2 linked regions of the Martelella endophytica genome follow. The protein of the gene in region 1 binds, or shares a complex with, the protein of each later gene. Links are inferred from orthologs where the notes say so. Each region holds a gene or a part of one and is shown in the gene's direction. Other genes may lie near its edges. The genes, in order: accB and accD.

Region 1 (11,323 bases):
CCGTGTTCAAGTGCCTTTCGCGCGGCGACCAGTGCGGCATCCGGTGCGGGATGCGAGGGCTGGCCGACGGCGAGCGAAATCACCGGGCGACCGGCCTTCTTGCGACGGTTGGCCTCGGCCAGGACATCCATGGCGATGAAGGAATCAATCGCACTGCGGTTCGATGAAAGCGGCATGCTGGTCTCTTTTCGGGCAAATCTCAGCCTTTGGGATGAACCATCCGGGACCCGGCCGCAATCCCGGGCGGCAAAAAAACGGATTTTTGATTGGCAAGCGGCGGGAATTGCCGCCAGCCTATGGACAATGCCGCCATTTGCGCACAATTGGTGCCTAGACGACCGGACGATCGATGATGGAAGGGGATGACATGTCTTCGAAGGGACTGACGCTTGCAATCTGCGCCGTTTTCGCGACGGCCATCGCGACCGCAGCTGCAACGACCGCGGCGATCTATCACTTCGCCCCGCCGGCCTCGAGCCAGGCTCAGGTTGAGACCGACGCGGCCGTCGAGACGGCAAGCGACGACACGTTCGGCACGCGCGTCCACGACTATCTGGTGGCAAACCCGGAAACCCTGCTCGACGTCCAGACGGCCCTGCAGCAGAAACAGGCCGAGCGCCAGCAGCAGGCCGCCTCAGCCGCGCTTGCCGAGAACCAGGACAAGCTCTACCAGCCCGCCTTTGATGCCGAATTCGGCAACCCCGAAGGCGCCATCACCGTCGTCGAGTTCTTCGACTACAATTGCGGCTACTGCCGCCGCGCGCTCTCCGACATGGACGACATCATCGCCGCCAATGAGGATGTCCGCTTCGTGCTGAAGGAAATTCCGGTCCTCGGCCCCGATTCCGAAGCCGCCGAAAAGGTATCCTACGCGTTCCTGAAGATCGCGCCGGAGAAATATGAAGACTTCCACCGGGCGCTGATGGGGTCGGGCACGCGCGCAAACGACGCCTCCGCCCGCGCTGTCGCCAATGCGCTGGGCGTCGACGACGCGGCGATCGATGCGGCGATGGAGCAGTTCCCGGCCGAAGAGGCGCTGAGCGCGCATTTCGCGCTCGCCAGCGCCATCGGCGTCAACGGCACGCCGGCCTATATCATCGGCGATCGGCTGATTTCCGGCGCTGTCGGCGCCGATGTGCTGCAAGAGACCATCGACAATGTCCGCGACTGCGGCAAGAGCGTTTGCTCGTAACCCTTAACCACAGTGTTTCAAGGCCTTGGACCGGCTTGTCGTAGGGGCTTTTCCTCCACGACATGAGCGTCTATAGGTGTATGCGAAACTGGAATTGACGTATGGCACGCGGAATTTTTGTCCTCAACGGTCCCAATATCAACCTGCTCGGGCAGCGCGAACCTGGCATTTACGGCGCCATGACGCTGGCCTCCATCGAGGCGGAGTGCCACTCGCTCGGTGAGGAACTGGGCTTTGCGCTGGACTTCCGCCAGACCAACCACGAAGGCGTCCTTGTCGATTGGCTGCATGAAGCCAATGAGAAGGCCGCCGGCGTCGCGCTCAATCCCGGTGCCTACGGCCATACCTCGATTGCGCTTCACGATGCGATCCGCGCCATCGAGGTTCCGGTCGTCGAGCTTCACATCTCCAACATTCATGCCCGTGAGGCCTTCCGGCACAAAAGCATGATTGCGCCGGTCGCAAAGGGGGTTATCTGTGGTTTCGGACTGGACAGCTACCTTCTCGCGCTTCGTGCGCTCAAGACCCTCACGGAATAACAAGAACAAAGGAACACCACCCATGGCAGAACAAAAGAAGGCAATCGACGCGAAGCTGGTGCGCGAGCTTGCCGTGATCCTGAACGATACCGAGCTGACGGAAATCGAGGTGGAGCAGGACGGCCTGCGCATCCGCGTTGCCCGTGAGCTGATGGCTGCACCGCAGACCGTTGCTTACGCTCCGGCACCCGCAGCAGCAGCAGCGCCTGCCCCGGCGGCAGCCGCCGCGCCCGCGCCGGCCGCAGCACCGGCCCGCAACTTCGACAATGCGATCAAGGCCCCTATGGTCGGCACCGTCTACCTGGCGCCCGCTCCCGGCGCCCGTCCGTTCATTGAAGTCGGCGCCAACGTCAAGGAAGGCCAGACGCTTCTGATTATCGAGGCGATGAAGACGATGAACCAGATCCCTGCCCCGAAGAGCGGCAAGATCGTGGAAATCCTTGTCGATGATGCCCAGCCGGTCGAGTTTGATGAACCGCTCGTCGTTATCGAATAACGGGTGACAGAGCTGATGTTTTCGAAAATCCTGATTGCCAACCGCGGCGAAATCGCCCTTCGGGTGCAGCGCGCCTGCAAGGAGCTCGGCATCGCCACCGTCGCCGTCCATTCGACGGCTGACGCCAATGCGATGCATGTGCGGCTCGCCGACGAAAGCGTGTGTATCGGCCCGCCGTCTTCGCGCGAGAGCTATCTCAACATTCACCAGATCGTCGCGGCCTGCGAGATCACCGGCGCGGATGCGGTGCATCCCGGCTACGGCTTTCTGTCGGAAAATGCCAAGTTCGCCGAAATCCTCGAGGCCCACGGCATCACCTTCATCGGCCCGACCAGCGAACACATTCGCATGATGGGCGACAAGATCACCGCCAAGACGACGGCCGAATCGCTCGGCATTCCAGTCGTGCCCGGTTCGGGCGGCGCGGTCGACACCGAGGAAGACGCCGTGCGCACGGCCGAGGAGATCGGATATCCGGTGCTGATCAAGGCCACCGCCGGCGGTGGCGGACGCGGCATGAAGCTTGCCCGCACCCGGGACGACCTGATCGAGGCCTGGAGCACCGCGCGCGGCGAAGCCGCCGCAGCCTTCGGCAATGATTCCGTCTACATGGAAAAGTATCTCGACAAGCCCCGCCATATCGAGGTGCAGGTGTTCGGTGACGGCGAAGGCGCTGCCATTCACCTCGGCGAACGCGACTGCTCGCTGCAGCGCCGCCACCAGAAGGTCTGGGAAGAGGCTAATTCGCCGGCGCTCAATGTCGAGCAGCGCCTCGAGATCGGCGAGATCTGCGCCGAGGCCATGCGCAAGATGAAATATCGCGGCGCCGGCACCATCGAGTTCCTCTATGAAAACGGCGAGTTCTACTTCATCGAGATGAACACCCGCCTGCAGGTGGAGCACCCGATCACCGAAGCGATTACCGGCATCGACCTCGTCCACGAGCAGATCCGCGTCGCATCCGGCGCCGGGCTTTCCGTGTCGCAGAAGGATATCTCCTTCTCCGGTCACGCCATCGAATGCCGGATCAACGCCGAAAACGCCGCGACCTTCCGGCCTTCCCCGGGCACGATCACGCATTTCCATGCACCGGGCGGCCTTGGCGTTCGCATCGATTCGGGTGTCTATCAGGGCTACAAGATCCCGCCCTATTACGACAGCCTGATCGGCAAGCTCATCGTTCACGGGCGCACCCGCGTCGAATGCATGATGCGGCTGAAGCGGGCGCTTGACGAGTTCGTCGTCGACGGGATTGACACGACGCTGCCGCTTTTTCAGGATCTGATTGCCAACCAGGATATCGCCAATGGCGACTATGATATCCACTGGCTGGAACACTATCTGGAAAACAAGGCAAACAGCTGAGGACCCCATGGGGAAAGGTGCCGCGAAAGGCAGCAGTGGCGTGACGCCGGAACTGCTTCTCAATGCCTACAGCATCGGCCTTTTCCCCATGTCCGAATCCGCCGAGGATACGGAGCTGTTCTGGGTGGAGCCCGAAATCCGCGGCATCATACCGCTGGACGGGCTGCACATCTCCCACAGCCTGCGCAAGTTCATGCGCAGGCATCCCTATGATATCCGCTTCAACCACGATTTCGACGGCACCATTGCCGCCTGTGCGGCCCCTGCCCCCGATCGCCCGCAGACATGGATCAACAGCGAGATCCGCGACCTCTACAAGGCGCTCAACGCGATGGGCCACGCCCACAGTGTCGAGGCCTACGAGGATGGCGAACTTGTCGGCGGGCTTTATGGCGTCTCCCTGAAAGCGGCCTTCTTCGGCGAGAGCATGTTCTCCCGCCGCCCCAACGCCTCGAAAATCTGCCTCGTTCACCTGGTGGAGCGGTTGAGGGCCAACCGCTTCGTGCTGCTCGACACGCAGTTCACCACCGAACACCTGAAGACGATGGGCGCGATCGACATCCCCAAGGAGGAATACATGACCCTCCTCAACGCCGCCCTCGTCTGGCCCGATCAGCCCTTCCCGTGAGTATCGGCCAATCTACCCCTTGAGTGAAGCGCTATCGCATATGGCGTTACCGCACAGCCCCCAAACCTTCTCGCCCCGGCGGGGAGAGATGTCGCGACAGCGACAGTGAGGGGCGAGCTTATCTACACGGGCGCCCTCACAAACAGAAATGCTGCTTCACCCTCACTGCCCCTTTCTGGGCATCTCTCCCGCAAGCGGGAGAGAGTAAGTGGAGCGAAATTCAAGCTATCTGCAATTGCCCTGCCTTCAAGCAGGGGATGAAGGAGGTCGACATGGCATGCCTGTGCCGCCGGTGATCCCCTACTTCGCGATCCCGACCCGCACGCGGGTGTTCTCGCCGGCGGTCACCGGGACCGGGATATTCGAGGCCTCGAACAGGAACTGGGTGGAAAGGCCATCGGCAGGAAGGGTCACTTCCTTGGTGATGACCTGATCGTAGAGCGCCGTGGAGCCACTGACCACCTCGACGCGGACCGGAACCTTGTAGACGCCGGGACGGGCCTTCGGCCCGCCGACGAGCCGGCCGGCGACGGAGAGCTGCACCAGCAGGCCATCCTGGGTCGGCGCCACGGTGCAGGCGCGGCTGAAATCGGTGAGCGAGGTCTGATAGACGAGGTTTTCCGGCTTTTCGGCACCGGCCGGCGAATAGACGCGGTTGAAGGTGTCGTCATCGTCCAGCATTGCCTGCGGGCACAGCCGCATCATCGCCGTGAGGTTCATGCCGGGCGTGACCGGAAGCGCAGGTGCGGGCTCTGGTTCCGGCTTGCTGGTCGAGCAGGCTGAAAGCACGGCGATGAGCGCTATCGCGGATAGGCTTGTGAGGCGGCTTGTCTGACGGAATGACACGGCTGGATTTCCTTTCCTCTCTCAGGGTCTCTTCCCGGGCGCTTTCCCGACCCTTCGGTTTCTGCAGGGCTTTTCAATCCCTCTGGCTTTAGTCTATACCAGCGCCAACGCAAAAATCGATTGTCTTGCGACGCTTCCCTGAGCGAACGTCATAACCGGTCGCGTTGGCTGGCGCCAGACAATTTCCGGAAGCTGGCAAGCACGAAAGGGAGCTTGGCGTGGACTACATCTCAACGCGGGGCGATGCGCCGACCCTTGGTTTCTCCGATGCGCTGCTCGCAGGCCTTGCGGAGGACGGTGGCCTCTATCTTCCGCGCGAATGGCCGAAGATGTCTGCGGACGACATCAGGGCATTGCGCGGCAAGAGCTATCAGGAGATCGCCCTCGCTATCCTCACGCCATTCGTCGGCGGAGAAATCGCTGAAGACCGGCTGAAGGCGATGATTGACGGGGCCTATGCCACGTTCCGCCATTCCGCCGTGACTCCGATCGTCCAGAGCGGCCCGAACCGGTTCACGCTCGAGCTCTTCCATGGTTCGACGCTCGCGTTCAAGGACGTGGCGATGCAGCTTCTGGCGCGGCTGATGGACCATGTTCTTGCCGAACGCGGCGAACATGCCACCATCGTCGGCGCCACGTCGGGCGACACCGGCGGAGCGGCAATCGACGCCTTTTCGGCGAGCAGCCGCACCGACATCTTCATCCTGTTCCCGCACGGCAAGGTTTCGCCGGTCCAGCAGCGCCAGATGACCACGATCGGCGCGAAGAACGTCCACGCGATTGCCGTCGAGGGCCATTTCGACGACTGCCAGAACCTGGTGAAGGCGATGTTCGGCGATGCCGGCTTCCGCAGGGAGGTGAAGCTTTCCGGCGTGAATTCGATCAACTGGGCGCGCATCATGGCGCAGGTGGTCTATTATTTCACTGCCGGCCTGTCGCTCGGCGCGCCGGACCGCGAGATCGATTTCACCGTGCCGACTGGCAATTTCGGCGATATCTTCGCCGGCTATGTGGCCAAGCAGATCGGGCTTCCGATCGGCCGGCTGGTGATCGCCACCAACGAAAACGACATTCTCGCCCGCACGCTCGAGACCGGCCGTTACGAGATGCGCGGCGTCAAGGCGACGACCTCGCCATCAATGGATATCCAGATTTCCTCGAACTTCGAACGGCTTCTGTTCGAGGCGAGTGGCCGCGACGCCGCCTATATCCGCCGTGCCATGGCGGGGCTGAAGCAGTCTGGCGCCTTCGATATTGAGGGCAAAACGCTCGGAAATATCCGCGAGACTTTCTCGGCCGGTCGTACCGATGAGACGGCAGTTGCCGCCGAAATCGGCCGGACGCTTGAGGAAACCGGTGTCCTCATCGACCCGCATACCGCGGTCGCCGTGTCGGTGGCGCGCGAGCATCAGGACGATCAAAACCCGATGGTCGTGCTTTCGACCGCGCACCCGGCAAAGTTCCCCGCCGCGGTAAAATCGGCAAGTGGTATTGACCCGACGCTTCCATCATGGCTTGCTCATTTGATGGACAAGGAGGAGCATTTCAGTGTCCTGTCCCCCGATCTGGATGAACTACAGGCTTTCATCCGCGCGCGGTTGACCACTGAAAGCTGATCAAAAGGACGAAAGCAGGTTCGCATGACCGTAGAGTACACCCGGCTTCCTTCCGGGCTGACAGTCGTTACCCAGAACATGCCGCATATCGAAAGCGTGGCCATTGGCACGTGGATCAAGTCCGGTTCGCGCAACGAACTCAGGAATGAACACGGTATTGCCCATCTTCTGGAGCACATGGCGTTCAAGGGTACCGGCCGCCGCACGGCGCGCCAGATCGCGGAGGAGATCGAGAACGTCGGCGGCGAGGTCAATGCCGCGACGTCCACCGAGACGACGTCCTATTATGCCCGCGTGCTGAAGGACCATCTGCCGCTTGCCGTCGACATTCTCGCCGACATCCTCACAAATTCGAGTTTCGACGAGGAGGAACTGGCCCGCGAGAAGAACGTCATCATGCAGGAGATCGGCGCGGCGAATGACATTCCCGACGATGTCGTGTTCGACAATTTCGCCGGCGCCGCCTATCGCGACCAGATGATCGGCCGCCCCATCCTCGGCACGCCCGATACGGTGATGGCCTTCACGCCCGATGACATCCGCCGCTATCTCGCCCGCAACTACACGACAGACCGCATCTTCATCGTCGCCACCGGTGCGGTGCGCCACGACGAGTTCGTGCGCATGGTCGAGGACCGGTTTGCCGCCCTGCCCCTGAAACCGGAAACACCGCCGATGATGGAGGCCGCCGCTTATACCGGCGGTGAGGTGCGCGAGACCCGGCAGCTTTCGGACGCGCAGGTCATCCTCGGCTTCGAGGGCCCGGCCTATCACGCGCAGGATTTCTACTGCTCGCAGATTCTCGCCAATGTACTCGGCGGCGGCATGTCGTCACGCCTGTTCCAGGAGGTCCGCGAAGTGCGCGGCCTCTGCTACTCGGTCTATTCCTTCCATTGGGGCTTTTCCGACTCCGGCGTCTTCGCAGTGCACGCGGCAACTGGCGGCGAGCAGCTTCCCGAACTCATTCCCGTCATCATCGACGAGCTGCACCGCGCTGCCGACACCGTCGACGTGACCGAGATCGATCGCGCCCGCGCGCAGATCCGCGCCCAGCTTCTGATGGGGCAAGAAAGCGCTGCGGCGAGAGCCGGCCAGATCGCCCGGCAGGTGATGCTCTGGGGCCGGCCGATCCCGAACGAGGAAATGATGATGCGCATCGAGAACATCACGCCCAAGCGGCTCACCGATCTTGCCGGGCGCACTTTCTTCGATGCCATGCCGACCCTTTCGGCGATCGGTCCGCTCGAGCAGCTTTCGCCGCTTGACGCCATTATCGAAGAGCTTTCGCTCAATGTCCACAAAGCCGTGAAAGCGGGCTCCTGAGCACCATGCCGGGTTTTGCGCACGCTTTCGGTGAGGCGGCCCCTTCCAGGGCCGCCCCCAGGCCGGATTGAGTGGAGGCGGGACATTGATAGCCAACCTCGTCTCTCCCAAGGCGTTGAAGCGAAGCCGCTTTTCCCTTCAGTCCGAAGAGCATGTGCTGCGCCTGCCGCGCAATTCGGACTTCAAGGCCTGGAAGATGCTGCGAATCAGGAGCCGCGCCTTCCTGCAGCCGTGGGAGCCGCTCTGGAGCGTCGATGACATGACGGAGCGCGCCTTCCGCCGCAGGGTCCGGCGCGTCAATCTGGACTACGATGCTGGCACGAGCATCCAGCTTTTCATCTTCTTGAGGCAGAGCGACACGCTGGTCGGCGGCATCACCATCGGTCTCATCCGCCGCGGTGTCGCCCAGATGTGCATGCTCGGTTACTGGATGGGCGAGGAATATGCCGGCAAGGGCCATATGTTTGCCGCACTTCAACTGGTTATTCCGTTTATCTTCGATGAACTGAGGTTGCACCGCATTGAGGCGGCCTGTATCCCAACCAACGAACGCAGCGCTTCGCTGTTGCAAAAGGCCGGGTTCAGCAGGGAGGGGCTGTTGCGCCGGTACCTTCGCATCAACGGTGTGTGGCAGGATCACCATCTCTACGCCCTGCTGAACGATGAAAATGACGCCAAAAGGACCTGAAAACCAAAGATGCGACCCGCTCCCAGCCGCCTTCACCGGGACCTGGTCCTGCCGCTTCTTCTTGTTCTTGCGTTCTTCGCCAGCGCCGTTCAGGCCCTCGCGCTGGAACCGGTCGAGGTCTCGCGTGGCGATATCGCGATCGATCTGACCGGCCATGTCGACATCTACCCCAATGAAGGCGACACCTTCCAGATTTCGACCGTGCCCGATTCCAATGGCATCCGACGCCGTATCGAGGTGCGTTCCAGCGACGGCGCCCACAGCGGCGACTGGGCGGTTTTCTCGCTTGCAAACGTCTCCGACGAGCAGCTCGATCGCCTGATCGTCGCTCCGCATTTCCGCCTTCCCGGCTCCGGCATGTTCTGGCCGGACCTTGGGTCCTCGCGCATCGCGGCCATCACGCCGAGCGAAGGCTTCGCGCTGAGCAGGCAAAACAGCGACGACGCGGATGTCTTCGCGATCACGCTCAATCCCGGGGCCGTCATTACCTTCGTTGTCGAACTCAGCGGCCCCGAACTGCCACAGCTCTATCTCTGGTCACCCGAGGCCTACAAGGACACGCAAAACGCCTTCACGCTCTACTACGGCGTCGTGCTCGGCATTGCCGGGCTTCTAGCGGTTTTCCTCAGCATTCTCTTCGTGGTGAAGGGAACGTCACTGCTGCCGGCAACCGCGATGCTTGCCTGGTCGGTGCTGCTCTATGTCGCGATCGATTTCGGCTTCCTCGACAAGCTTATCCCGCTTGCGGCCGCGGACCTGCGGATCTGGCGGGCGAGCGCGGATGTGGCGATTTCCTTCAGCCTTGTCGTGTTCCTGTTCACCTATCTCAATCTCGCCCGATGGCATGCGCAACTGGGCTACGCCGCAGCCGCCTGGGGCCTGGCGCTGATGGGTCTGTTCGGGCTTGCGATCTTCGACCCGCCGGCCGCCGCCGGCATCGCCCGCCTCTCCTTCGCGGCAACCGTGGCCGCCGGCACGGGACTGATCTTCTACCTCAGCCTGCGCCGCTACGACCGCGCCATCCTGCTTATGCCGGCCTGGGCGCTGATCGCGGCCTGGCTGTTTGCGGCCTGGATGACGGTGTCGGGGCGGCTCGACAACGACATCGTCCAGCCGGCTCTCGACGGCGGCCTAGTGCTGATCGTGCTGCTGCTCGGCTTCACGGTGATCCAGCACTCCTTTTCCGGTGGCGCCTATCAGCCGGGCCTGTTCTCCGATCTCGAACGCCAGGCGCTGGCGCTGCTGGGCACCGACGGCACGGTCTGGGACTGGGATGTCGGCCGTGACCGGATCGTCACCGAACCCGACTTCGCCCCAAAGATCGGCCTTTCCGCCGGCGCCCTGAACGGGGCGGCGCGCACCTGGCTGCGCTATATCCACCCCGGCGATCGGGACCGCTTCCGCTCCACGCTCGACCTGTTCCTCGAATGGCGGCGTGGACGGCTGAAGATGGAATTCCGGATGCGTGCCAATGACGGCCACTATCACTGGATGCTGATCCGCGCCCGGCCGGTACTGTCGACCGATGGCGAGGTGATCCGCTGCGTCGGCACGCTCTCCGATCTCACCGATCAGAAGGTCAGCACCCAGCGTCTGTTGCAGGATGCGGTGATCGACAATCTGACGGGCCTGCCGAACCGCACCATCTTCCTCGACCGCCTGCAGTCGCTGATCGTCCAGTCGCGTGCCGGCAATGGTTTCCGCCCGACACTGATCGTCGCCGATATCGACCGCTACAGCGACATCAACGAGACGCTCGGTTTTGCCGCCGGCGACAATATCCTCATCGCGCTCACCCGTCGCATCCAGCGGCTCCTGAAGCCGGAGGACACGCTGTCGCGGCTTTCCGACAACAGCTTTGCCATCATTCTGCTGTCGCAGAGCGATCCCGGCGAGGTGGCGGACTTTACCGATCAGCTTGCCTCGGCCATCGACATGCCGATCGCCTTCGAAAGCCGCGAGATTTCGCTCACCGCCTCGATCGGCATCGCCTCGTGGCACGAGGAGCATGAAACCGCCGAAGCTTTTCTGGAGGACGCCCGGCTTGCAACGCTGAGAGCCAAGCGCATGGGCGGCAATGCGGTGGAAACCTACCGCCCTGCCCTGCGCATGCTCAGCGACGAACGCCGGCAGCTTCGCGCCGACCTCAGCCGCGCCATCGACCGCCGCGAGATGTCGGTTCTCTATCGTCCTGTCGTACGCATCGAGGGTTTTGACGTCATCGGCTTCACCTGCTTCCTGAACTGGCGCCATCCCCAGCATGGCGACGTTCCGGCGGGCGAAATCATCGAGATGAGCCGGGAAAACGGCAAGGCCGCCGATCTGGTGCTCTACACCGTCCGACAGGCGCTGGAAGACCTTGTATCGTGGCAGCAGGCGCTGCCGAAGGCGCGTCCCTTCGTCAGCATCCAGCTCAACTCCACGGAGACGCTGCGGACCAGCACGCTGATCGAGCTCGAAAACATCATCCGTCAGTCCGAGGTCGCGCCCCGGCAGGTGGTGTTCGCAATACCGGAAAATGTTGTGCTCGAAGCGCCGGAGCAGGCGAAGCTCGCACTTCAGCATCTGCGCTCGATCGGCGCCGGCCTGACGCTTTCCGAATTCGGCAGCGGTCATGGCTCGCTGACGCT
Region 2 (2,963 bases), 1.8 Mb from region 1 along the record:
AGCAGACGAGTAGACGGAATTCGCATCGAAGATGCCACGGAGTTGAGTATGACCGAACGTATGGAAAAACGCTTTGCCGCATTGAAGGCCGAGGGCCGGCCGGCGCTGATCACCTATTTCATGGGCGGCGATCCGGATTTCGACACCTCGCTTCAGATCATGAAGGCGCTGCCAAAGGCGGGCGCGGATGTGATCGAGCTTGGCATGCCATTTTCCGATCCGATGGCAGATGGCCCCGCGATCCAGATGGCCGGCCTGAGGGCACTGAAGGGTGGCCAGACGCTGGTGAAGACCCTCGACCTCGCCCGGCAATTCCGCAAGACCGACGCCGATACGCCGATCGTGATGATGGGCTATTACAATCCGATCTATATCCATGGCGTCGACGCCTTCATCGAAGATGCGCTCGATGCCGGCATTGACGGCCTGATCATCGTCGACCTGCCGCCGGAGATGGATGAGGAACTCTGCACCCCGGCGCTGGCCAAGGGCCTGAACTTCATTCGCCTGGCCACGCCGACGACGGATGAAAAGCGCCTGCCGACGGTGCTGAACAATACGTCGGGCTTCGTCTACTATGTCTCGATGAACGGCATCACCGGCTCGGCGCTGCCGGATACCTCGAAGATCGGCGCCGCTGTCGCCCGCATCAAGGCGCATACGGACCTGCCGGTCTGCGTCGGCTTTGGCGTCAAGACGGCGGAGCATGCGCGCATCATCGGCGCGGCGGCCGATGGCGTTGTTGTCGGTACCGCGGTGGTCAACCAGATTGCCGGCAGCCTCGATGCGAACGGCAAGGGCGGCAAGGACACGGTTGATGCGGTGGCCACTTTCGTGCGTGGGCTCTCGAGTGGCGTGCGTGACGCCCGGCTTGCGGCGGCGGAGTAAATCTGGCACACGGCAGGCCATTGATGCACGGCGGCGGGGATCCCGCTGTCGCGTGCGTAGATAAAAGAAGCATTTCCGTCGCGAGACGGCAAAGCAGGAGGTTCTTTTGGTGAACTGGATTACAAATTACGTTCGGCCGCGGATCAATTCCATGTTCGGCCGCCGTGAGGTTCCCGAGAATTTGTGGATCAAGTGCCCCGAGACAGGGGCCATGGTGTTTCACACGGACCTCGAGGAAAACAAGTGGGTCATCCCCTCCTCCGGCTTCCATATGAAGATGCCGGCGCGCGCGCGGCTTGCCGATCTCTTCGATGGCGGCGTCTACGAGGACCTGCCGCAGCCGAAGGTGGCGCAGGACCCGCTGAAGTTCCGCGATTCCAAGAAATATGCCGACCGTCTGAAGGAAAATCGGGCGAAGACCGACCAGGAAGACACGATCATCGCCGGCATCGGCGAATTGCAGGGTCTGAAACTCGTCGGCGTCGTCCATGAGTTCAAGTTTCTCGGTGGTTCGCTGGGCATGGCTGCCGGCGAGGCGATCATCCAGGCCTTCGACCGTGCGCTTGCCGAAAAATGCCCTCTGGTGATCTTCCCGGCATCGGGCGGCGCGCGCATGCAAGAAGGCATCCTGTCGCTGATGCAGATGCCGCGCGTGACCGTGATGGTGGAAATGATGCGCGAGGCGAGCCTGCCCTATATCGTCGTGCTCACCAATCCGACAACGGGCGGCGTTTCCGCTTCCTACGCGATGCTGGGTGATCTGCACATTGCCGAACCCGGCGCGGAGATCGGCTTTGCCGGCCGCCGTGTCATCGAGCAGACGATCCGCGAACAGCTTCCGGACGGCTTCCAGACGGCGGAATATCTCCTCGACCACGGCATGGTCGACATGGTGGTCAAGCGTCACGATATCCCCGCCACGCTGGCGCGGGTGCTGAAGATCATGACCGGCGTGCCCGGCACGGCCGCCAGCGCACTGCTTGAGCCGCCGCATCACCCGGTCCCGGCGGAAGCGGGCGCCGAAGTGCCCGCCGCCCCCTGAACCGGGCCGCCCTTCCCGGCTGCCGGCGGCGTTCCGGCAGCAAGAAACCACGCAACGCCGGATAGCCGGGCGCCGGCAGCCCGGGCCACACGGCCCGGCGAAAGTGCCGCAGCAGATCAGCGGCGCTGCCTCGCGCCCGGAAACTGGAAACACCATGCCTGACCAATCATTCGGCGCCGCCGAGCGGGTCATCGAACACCTGCTTCAGCTCCATCCCAAGGGCATCGACCTTTCGCTCGACAGGATCGCCGTGCTCCTTGCCAAGCTCGGCAATCCGCATCTGTCGCTGCCGCCCGTTATCCACATTGCGGGCACCAACGGCAAGGGCTCGGCAAGCGCCTTTTCGCGCGCGCTGCTGGAGGCGGCGGGGCTGTCCGTTCATGTCCATTCCTCCCCCCACCTCGTCCACTGGCACGAGCGCTTCCGCATCGGTGGGCCCGGCGGCGCCAGCGCTTTTGTCGATGATGCTCTCCTCGCCGAAACCCTGCGCCGTGTCGAAGCGGCGAATGCCGGTGTCAAGGCGACGGTGTTCGAGCTGCTGACGGCCGCGGCCTTCGTGCTGTTTGCCGATATTCCAGCCGACGCGGTCATTCTCGAAGTCGGCCTCGGTGGCCGTTTCGACGCGACCAACATCATCGAAAAGCCCGCGGTTTCGGTCGTCATGCCGATCTCGCTCGATCATCAGGCCTATCTCGGCGACAAGGTCGAGCTGATTGCCGCGGAAAAGGCGGGGATCATGAAACCTGGCGTGCCGGTGGTCATCGGCCAGCAGGATTTTGAGGCTGCCGAAGAGGTGCTGATTGCCACCGCCGACCGGCTCGGCTGTCCGCTGCATCTCTACGGGCAGGATTTTTCCGCGCATGAGGAGCATGGCCGGCTGGTCTATCAGGATGGCGATGGCCTGCTCGATCTGCCGCTGCCGGCCCTGCCCGGTCGCCACCAGTATGCCAATGCGGCGGCGGCGATCGCGGCGGTCAAGGCTGCCGGATTTTCGGTCGACGAGCATGCTGTCGAACAGGCGATGCTGAACGTG

What was found.
Region 2: the proteins of accB (region 1) and accD are in contact, whole or in part, in a solved structure (PDB 8UXZ), measured with the Escherichia coli proteins. The link is inferred for Martelella endophytica from one-to-one orthologs.

What each region holds. Positions count from the first base shown.
Region 1 is NZ_CP010803.1:2,847,879-2,859,201, reverse strand. What follows is about bases 660-3,490. They hold accB (acetyl-CoA carboxylase biotin carboxyl carrier protein), read left to right. Parts: upstream 660-1,753; coding sequence 1,754-2,227; downstream 2,228-3,490. Other genes in these bases: accC (acetyl-CoA carboxylase biotin carboxylase subunit), read left to right, coding at 2,243-3,490; aroQ (type II 3-dehydroquinate dehydratase), read left to right, coding at 1,294-1,731; TM49_RS12990 (DsbA family protein), read left to right, coding at 660-1,192. In the rest of the region: TM49_RS12995 (pyridoxal phosphate-dependent aminotransferase), read right to left, coding at 1-176; more of TM49_RS12990, read left to right, coding at 368-659; more of accC, read left to right, coding at 3,491-3,592; aat (leucyl/phenylalanyl-tRNA--protein transferase), read left to right, coding at 3,600-4,220; TM49_RS12965 (hypothetical protein), read right to left, coding at 4,521-5,066; thrC (threonine synthase), read left to right, coding at 5,285-6,682; TM49_RS12955 (M16 family metallopeptidase), read left to right, coding at 6,707-8,005; TM49_RS12950 (GNAT family N-acetyltransferase), read left to right, coding at 8,202-8,693; TM49_RS12945 (EAL domain-containing protein), read left to right, coding at 8,703-11,323. UniProt on the Escherichia coli protein: This protein is a component of the acetyl coenzyme A carboxylase complex; first, biotin carboxylase catalyzes the carboxylation of the carrier protein and then the transcarboxylase transfers the carboxyl group to form malonyl-CoA.
Region 2 is NZ_CP010803.1:1,096,474-1,099,436, forward strand. It holds accD (acetyl-CoA carboxylase, carboxyltransferase subunit beta), read left to right. Parts: upstream 1-997; coding sequence 998-1,930; downstream 1,931-2,963. Other genes in the region: TM49_RS05030 (hypothetical protein), read left to right, coding at 1-13; trpA (tryptophan synthase subunit alpha), read left to right, coding at 49-888; TM49_RS05045 (bifunctional folylpolyglutamate synthase/dihydrofolate synthase), read left to right, coding at 2,085-2,963.